DNA from 2 places in the Roseovarius halophilus (ex Wu et al. 2025) genome. Region 1 is predicted to be linked to the other one. Evidence: riboswitches for the same ligand, from Rfam matches in the RefSeq annotation. Region 1 holds a riboswitch; the other holds the start of a gene.
The links. A riboswitch is a leader RNA that binds a small molecule or an ion and turns the genes downstream of it on or off. The one in region 1 is predicted to bind cobalamin.

Region 2: it holds a riboswitch for cobalamin, as region 1 does, so the genes downstream of both, ACH107_RS27355 (HupE/UreJ family protein) here and ACH107_RS14835 (hypothetical protein) in region 1, are expected to answer to the same signal.

The regions. Positions count from the first base shown of each region.
Region 1 is NZ_JBKOTX010000068.1:13,349-17,636, forward strand. It holds gene ACH107_RS14815 (GMC family oxidoreductase) at 1-517, opposite strand, end outside; gene ACH107_RS14820 (Twin-arginine translocation pathway signal) at 543-1,067, opposite strand; gene ACH107_RS14825 (VOC family protein) at 1,097-1,492, opposite strand; gene ACH107_RS14830 (ribbon-helix-helix domain-containing protein) at 1,582-1,875, opposite strand; cobalamin riboswitch at 2,168-2,354, shown strand; gene ACH107_RS14835 (hypothetical protein) at 2,437-2,706, shown strand; gene ACH107_RS14840 (DUF1127 domain-containing protein) at 3,012-3,227, opposite strand; gene ACH107_RS14845 (hypothetical protein) at 3,672-3,848, shown strand; gene ACH107_RS14850 (peptidoglycan-binding domain-containing protein) at 3,897-4,288, opposite strand, start outside.
Region 2 is NZ_JBKOTX010000221.1:301-4,588, reverse strand. It holds gene cobW (cobalamin biosynthesis protein CobW) at 1-685, opposite strand, end outside; gene ACH107_RS27355 (HupE/UreJ family protein) at 764-1,408, opposite strand; cobalamin riboswitch at 1,525-1,749, opposite strand; partial or broken gene ACH107_RS27350 (chromosome segregation SMC family protein) at 2,009-4,288, shown strand, end outside.

The sequences.
Region 1 (4,288 bases):
AGCCCATGGCGCGCGCTCCGGCCTCGAAAACCTTGAAGTTGTTGTTGCCCGGCAGCCCTTTCAGCCCGTTGGTGCGGGTTACGCCCAGCTTCTTCTCGGCCTTGTCGTACCATGGGGCCATCTCCGCGCCGTCGATGGGCCAGTCCAGCAGGTTCGCGCCCTGCACGTCGCCGTAGTTGGTCTTGGCCTTCCACTCGTGGTCCTGGAAGCGCAACGAGGCCCCCGCCCAGTGCGTGGTGGTGCCACCGACCGCCTTGACGATCCATGCGGGCAGGTTGGGGAAATCGTTCGATACACGCCAGCTACCGGACGTGGTGCGCATGTCCAGCCATGCAAGCTGGCCGAAACTTTCCCACTCGTCATTGACGTAATCCTGCGGCAGGTACCGCCCGCCCGCTTCCAGCGCCACGACGCTCACGCCCCGTTGCGCCAACTCGTTCGACAGCACGCCGCCGCCGGCGCCGGTGCCGATGACGACGATCACGTTGTCGTCGTTCAGATCAAATGGTGCAGCCATAGTCTCTCCTCCCTCTGGCCATGGCTCAAAGCCAATTGATGTCGTCGAAGCCGCGGTTGATGTAGCCGCCCTTGGAATAGGATTCGCCCTCGTAACCGAAAAGCGGCCAGACCTCCTTCTGGTTATAAAGCCCGGTGACCAGCCCGCCGCGAACCTGCTGGAAGAACGGGCTGTCCTCCATGCCGCGCAGGATATCCACGCGGTCGCGTTCCCAGCCGACCGACAGGTAGCTGTCAAACCCCTTGTGGCGCGCCGCGGCGTCAAGACCCGCGATGCCGGCTTCGACCCCCTCGGCGGCCTCGGCCGTGTCATAGCCCTTGACCGCGCGGGCATAGTACTCGTCGCCCAGATGGTCGTGCGGATAGATGTCCCGCGCCATCTGGATCAGCGTCGCCATTGTCCGGGATTTCAACGCCGTGGTCTCCATCGCCCATGCCGCGTCGGCACTGGCGACGAAGCCGGTACCGACAATAAGGCTGGCGCCGGCGGCCATGCTGCGCGAAAGCAGCTCACGCCGCGTCAGCCCCCTTTGCTGGCTGGTGTCTTTCATGGTCTCTCCTCCCATTTGCACCTTTTCGATTACTTGAAACGCCCGCCGCGCTGCAGAACCTCGATCTCGTAGCCATCCGGATCGGCCACGAAGAAGAACTTGCCCACGAGTTCGCCGTCGGGGGCGAATTCCACGATCTTGCGGGGGTTCAGGCCCTCGGCCTCGAAGCGCGCGTGCTCGGCTTCCAGATCCTCGACCAAGACAGCGAAATGTCCGTAACCGTCGCCAAGGTCGTAGGGCGCCTCGCGGCCCTTGTTGACGGTCAGTTCCAGTTCGAACGGGCTTTCGTCGTTGCTCAGGTAAACGAGCGTGAAGTTCTCGAAATCCAGACGGTCGGCGATCTCGAGCCCGAAAGCCTTCTTGTAGAATTCGATGGAACGCGCCTCGTCAAGCACGCGGATCATGCTGTGGATGGCTTTGGCCATATGGTCCTCCGGATCAATTTGCTTGGTCCGGAAGCTTTACCAAAGCTCGATGATGGCGGGTAGTAAACGGTTACTACACGCGGCGGGTGCTATTCGGCCGCGATCGGTGATTCGGCCGTGCTGTTCGCGCGCTCGCGATGGACAAGACACGTGCACCGCAACAGCGACGTGAAGTTCTGCGGCTCACCGCGCAGTTCCAGAACCTCGCCATGCAGTTTCGATACGAAACCCGGTGTGCTCAACCCTTCTGACTCGGCAATCTCGTCGAGAATGGCCCAGAACGATTTTTCGAGCCGTATGCTCGTGCTCTGACCGTTGAGCCGCATGCGACGTGTTTCGAGCGTGTAGCGTTCCGGATCCTGCCCGGCAAATATTCGGCACATCCTTTTTCCTCCCTTGCCCGGCGCCTCCCGCGCGACCGGACCTGCAACGACATAACATGATTGCTCAAAATGCCACAGCGTGGAAGGCCCCAGCCACGGCAAAGCGCAGCGTTCGCGAGAATCCGCGATCGCGACACGCCCGCGGGAAAGCGTGCGGCAACACCGCCGTGATACCGCCATGATGCCACCGCGTTGCCGATGGCGGATTCCGTGGTCGCATGGCGTGTTGCCCGTCCATGGGCCGACGTGACTGGGCGACCGGCAAATGCCCCTTGTATCCCGGTTTCGTGCTGATACCGTCCTGACCCGAGGTTCCGCGCTTCGCGCGGGTAAATGGGAATCCGGTGCGATGCCGGCGCTGCCCCCGCAACGGTAAGGACGGGTGACGCGGCTCTACGCCACTGGAGTATACACTTCCGGGAAGGCGCCGCATCCGATACCGCCGAGCCCGGAAACCAGCCTCGGGACATTGACAAACCGCGGGAAGCGGCGTGGATGGCCCGCCTCTCATGCCTTTCCCGCCCCAGACCGGCCCGGGGTGCGGCCGGCGGAGGAAACCGGATGAACGTGACCCAGATACTGGACGGCCTCGAATCGAGCGCCGCGACCGGACACGAGGCGGACACCATCGCGCGGGTGGGGTTTCTTGAATGGGTCTTTGCCTATCCTCGCGCGACAACGCAGCAGGATGCCCGGCGTGCACTGGCGGAACCGGCGGCGCAGAACGCTTGTAGCGCGGCGGCGCGGGCATTCGTGAAGCATCTCGAACAGGCGACTGGCCCGGGCATCGCGCGGAATGGACGGCGGGGCAGGTCACGGCGCATGAGCTAGCCAGATGAGCAGCCCGGGCCAGAACGGCGCGTCAGGTCGAAAAGCAGGGTCGTCACCCGGCTGGACTGCCGTGATTCGCGTGACGCGGGATTGCAGGAGGGTAAACGGCGACGCCTAGGGAGGAGGAGAAGGCGCCGCCGTTTTGGTACGTCCAGCCCCAGGGAGGAGGAGGGGGCCTTTCGCAATGGATCGGGCCGAAGCCCGGTATTTTGGGCGGCACCCCCGGGGAGGAGAGGTCGGAGGTGCCGCCGGATCAGGAGCCCTAGGGAGGAGGAGAAGGGCGCCCGATGCCTTGTGTCCACGACCTATCCGCCGTAGACAGTTTCGTATGCGACGTGGCGTATGATCCCACGGTGAAGACCGAGGTCATCCAGCTCCTGCGTCGAAAGCTTCGACAATTCCTTCACGGTCTGCCGATAGTTGCGGTAGGCGGCGATCCGTTGCGTCAAGGCGTACGCGGCGATACTGATTTGCTCGCCGAGGCCGGATGACACGCGTGTCGTTTCATGAGCGAATGCCATTTCAAGCCTTCCTTGAATTGCCGTGGCTGCACCATCGTTTCATTGGGACAAACATATCTCGATGCTGCGTCTGCACAATCCCCCGAACGTTCAATGCTGCTATGCGGCAAATGCATATGATCCGCTGACCTTGCGTCAGGTAAAGCGACTGATTTTTATGCATAAATGAAATCTCAGCGTTCTTATTTCCGTGAATGCATAGCCAGCCGGCGGCGATGCTCAGAAGCTGGGCGTTCAGCGAAGGATTGCGGCGGTGCAGCATGCCGCTGAAACCTCGATTGTCGCGAGATTGACGTGCGCGATAAGGTTCGTCCCGTCCACGATTCGTGCTGGTCTTCTCGTATGCTTTTTACTCTTGCCGTCGTCTATCTTGCGATTTGGGGCTGTGCGTATGCAGCCGCGCGCATTTTTTCCGGACCTGCGGCTCTCGTAGTATGCGGGGTCGTGACCGTGCTGGTCGTGCCGCATCTTGGCGCCGGCGCTTTTTACCTGGTTTATGTCCGGGTCGATGCGGGCATGGCGCCCGATCTGGCAGCGGTTGTCGCCGTGCTGGGCGCCTTGCTCGGCGTGATCCTTTACCCGGTGACGATCTGGCGCCAATGGCGGCGAAAGGAGCGTTAGCTTCGACGGGAATGTCGGGCGCTTGGCCAGGCTTGATCCCTTCGAGGTTCAGTCCGCCCCGTCGCGCTTCACGGGCGCGAGACCGAACTGTCGTGCGGTTTGCAGCGAAAGAATGCCCGAGTCGAGCCCGCGCTTTGCCTGGTAGTCACGGATGGCGGCGCGCGTGCCGCGGTCCATCTTTCCGTTCACGGCACCATCATAGAGATCGCGCGCCTTGAGCGCCCGTTGCACCGATGCGACGAAGTCGGGTGTCGTCTGTGCCGCGCACGGGGTTTGGAACCAGTTTTCCGCGCGCTCCCTCAGAATGGCCTGCCGCGTTTGTGTCTCGTAGACGGCCGAGGCCGAAACCGTTCCGTCAGCCGCTTTTTCCGCCGGTTTGACCACGACCTGTTCCGTGATCGTTTCGATGATCGCGGGCGTGACCTTCTTGCTCCAGCAGG
Region 2 (4,288 bases), on a different contig from region 1:
CGTTGCCTTGCCCGAGCAGCACGTCGACCGGCAGCGCCCCCATCGTGGACTTGACGACCTGCACCCCGTCGCGACTGTCCGTCTTGAGCCGGGTCAGGAGAGCTTCCGAATCGTCGTCCGACAGCAGGTCGGCCTTGTTGACGACGATCATGTCGGCGCAGGCGACCTGATCGGCGAAAAGTTCTGACAGCGGTGTTTCGTGATCAAGGTTTTGGTCCTGGGCACGCTGCGCGTCCACGGCGGCCGTGTCATGCGCGAAACGGCCATCGCTGACGGCCTTGCCGTCGACCACCGTCACAACACTGTCAACGGTGACGCGTGTCGAAATCTCGGGCCAGTTGAACGCCCGGACCAGCGGTTGCGGCAGCGCGAGCCCGGAGGTCTCGATGACGATGTGATCGGGCGTGTCGTCACGTTCGATCAGTTTTTTCATCGTCGGCACGAAATCCTCGGCGACGGTGCAGCAGATGCAGCCGTTGCTGAGTTCCATCACGTCGTCGTCGGCGCAGCCCTCGATCCCGCATCCCTTCAGGATGCCGCCATCCACGCCCAAGTCGCCGAACTCGTTGATGATGAGCGCGATGCGGCGGCCGTTGGCGTTTTCCAGCATGTGACGAATGAGCGTCGTCTTGCCGGCACCCAGAAAACCGGTGACCACGGTCGCGGGTATCTTGCTGTTGTTCATTGCGGTACCTGGTGGAGTTGGAAAGCTGAAAATGGAAAGGACGGCCCACCGGGGCCGCCCTCGGAAATGCGTGACCCGTCAGCCCGAGATCATTGCCACGAGCGGACCTTCGGCGATTTCCAGCGTCAGGAACAGGCCCACGCCGGCGACAGTCGCCCCGACGAGGCGGGCGTTCACGGCAGCCGCTTCGCGTGCGCCCAGCACCTTCTCGGTCACCCAGCCGGCGGCGATCGCGATGGCGTACTGGATCACGCCGAGGCCGATCAGGTACCCGCCGAGGACGGCCACGTTCACGCCGCCTTCCTGCGCGGCGATGCTGTTGCCGAAGGCGGACCCGTGGAAAAGACCGAACGCCGCGAACACCGCGACCGCCGTTCCCGCGCCGAGGGCACGACCGGAGAGCACGACACCGCCGACGGCCAGCAGCGACAGGGCGATGACGGCTTCCTTCATCGGCAGGCCGATCCCGGCATACATGAGCGCGCAGCCTGCGAGCATCGCGGCGATGTAGCCTGCCGGCGCGAGGTAACGCTGCGCGGTAAAGAGCGCCGCGACACCCATCGCGATGACGAAAAACATGTGGTCGAAGCCCAGAACCGGGTGACCGAAACCCGACAGAAGGCCGTGGCTGAAGGTTTCCATGGTCATGCCGCCCAGCGGATGGTGGGCAAGCGCGGGCGTCGCGATGGCGCTGGCGGTTGCTATGGCGAGTATCTTTTTCATTTTACTGTCCCCTTCGGGTTGTTCTGTTTGAAGGGGGTATCGTGAGGGGCCATCAGGCGTGGTCCATACCTGGCTTCCCCCCAACGGATCACCCCGTCCGTTGTTTCCGGGTCGGGCGCGGGCGCCCGATGCGAGGCTGGTCTCCTGGCTCGCGGGTCGTTGCGGGCACCTGCCTTCCCGGGGGTGCATGCCCCAGTGGCTTTGTGGTGCACGCTCTCCGCATACAGTCGCGGGGGCGGCTGACGCATGGGCGCCCGGGATGGGTCCGCCGTCACGTCATTCCCATTTCATCCCCGAGGCGCTTTGCACCATCACGGGGAACCTTGCACCACGGGTATGGCGGCGGACGCCGCGACCGTCAAGGTGATTTGCGACATCGAAACGGCCCGCTGCGGCGTCGATCCCGCGTCTGGCAGCCTGTTGCGACGACCGGGAAAAGGCTTGACCGCTCCGGCAAGATACCGCGCGAGCCCCGGAAAATTCGCAATATCTTGTGGATAAATGGCTTGTACAGGCGATATGCGGGGTACCGCCGTTGACAGGCGCGTTCAGGCTTCGTCTAATCCGGTACCAAGTTGAATCATGCGGGCCGGGGGCTTCGTGCAGTTCACCAGACTCAGACTGACCGGGTTCAAGAGTTTCGTCGATCCGACGGACCTGCACATCGGGGACGGGCTGACCGGTGTCGTCGGACCGAACGGGTGCGGCAAGTCGAATCTGCTCGAGGCGCTGCGTTGGGTCATGGGCGAGACCCGGCCCAAGGCGATGCGCGGCGGCGGCATGGAGGATGTGATCTTTGCCGGCGCGGCCTCGCGCCCGGCGCGCAACTTCGCGGAAGTCAGCATCCACATCGACAATGCCGACCGGTTGGCGCCGTCGGGGTTCAACGAGTCCGATCACCTCGACATCGTGCGCCGCATCACGCGTGATGTCGGCAGTGCCTACAAGGCCAACGGCAAGGAGGTGCGAGCGCGGGACGTGCAGATGCTGTTTGCCGACGCCTCGACGGGGGCGCATTCGCCGGCGCTCGTGCGGCAGGGGCAGATCGCCGAGCTGATCAACGCCAAGCCCAAGGCGCGTCGCCGCATACTCGAAGAGGCGGCGGGCATTTCGGGGCTGTACCAGCGGCGGCACGAGGCCGAGTTGAAGCTGAAGGGCACCGAGCAGAACCTCGCGCGGGTGGAAGACGTGATCGAGCAGCTTGCCGGTCAACTTGCGCAATTGGCGCGGCAGGCCAAGCAGGCGGCGCGCTACCGCGAGATCGGCGAGGCGTTGCGGCAGGCCGAGGGGTTGTTGCTGTATCGCCGCTGGAAGGAGGCCGACGCGGCGCGCCAAACGGCCGAAGCCGGGTTGCAGGAGCGCACCACGGCCGCCGCGCAGGCCGAAGCGGCAGCGCGGGATGCGGCCTCGCGGCGCATGACGGCCGACGAGGCATTGCCACCCCTGCGCGAGGAAGACGCGATCGCGGCGGCCGTCCTGCAGCGTTTGCAGGTCGAACGGGACACGCTGGCCGAGCAGGAGAGCGCCGCGCGCGACCGGATCGAGACATTGGAGCGCCGGATCGAGCAATTGGCCCATGACATCGAGCGTGAGGAAAGCCTCAACCGCGATGCCGGTGAAACTATCGCCAAGCTGGAGTGGGAGGCGTCCGAACTGGAGAAGGCCGCCCAGGGCCATGTGGCCAAGTTGGAGGCCGCCGCCGCCGAGGCCAAGGATGCCGCGCAGATCCTGCAGGATCGCGAAACCGACCTGAGCCAGTTGACCGAGGATGTGGCGCGGTTGTCGGCCCGGCACCAATCCGCGCAGCGACTGGTGGCTGACAACCGAAAAACACTGGAAAAATCTGAAGCCGAGGCCGCGCAGGCACGCGAGGCGGCGCAGGGTTCGCAGGCCGCGCTGGAAAAGGCGGGGCGGGAATACGAGGCCGCGCAGGCGGCGGAGGCGCAGGCTGTCGCGACCGCGCGCAATGCCGAGGAAACGCTGGCCGAGGCCGACGCGGCGCGCGCCGAGACGCAGGCACGCGAGGCCGAGGCGAGGGGCGAAAGGTCTGAAGCCGAAGGCGAGGTCAACGCGCTGTCGGCGGAGGTCTCGGCGCTGGCCCGGCTCGTTGACCGGGACACCGACGCGGGTGGACAGATCATGGACCGGCTCAATGTCGCGCCGGGTTATGAAAAGGCCTTGGGCGCGGCATTGGCCGATGATCTGCGCGCCCCGGAGGTCGAGGCGGACGGCCCGACCGGGTGGGCCCAGTTGCCCGGATACCCGGCCGCGCAGCCATTGCCCGAGGGTGTCGTGGCGTTGTCATCGCAGGTGACCGTGCCCGAGGTGCTGGCGCGGCGGATGGCGCAGATCGGGCTGGTGGACGCCGGGGACGGGCCGCGGTTGCAGGCGGCGTTGAAGCCGGGTCAGCGGCTGGTCAGCATGGAAGGCGACCTGTGGCGATGGGACGGTTACCGGTCTTGGGCCGAGGACGCGCCCTCGGCCGCCGCGCTGAGGCTGGAACAGCTCAATCGTCTGGAGGAATTGAAACAGCAACTCGCCCATGCCACGGCCCGCGCCGAGGGCGCATCGGCGGCGCACGAGGCGCTGCGCGCGCGCCTGTCGGAGCTCACGCAAGCGGATACGCGCGCGCGGGAAGCGCGCCGCGCCGCCGATGCCGCGGTGAACGAGGCGAACCGGGCGCTGAGCCGGGCGGAGGCGGATCGCAACCTCGCGCAGTCGCGGCTGGAGTCGCTGGGCCTTGCCGTGACGCGCCACGAGGCGGAGGCGCTGGCCGCGCGCAAGGCGCTGGCCGAGGCGGAGGCGGCACAGGGCGATCTGGGCGATCTGGACGCCGCCCGCGCCGGGGTTGAAGAGGTCAAGCTGGCCGTCGAGGCCGCG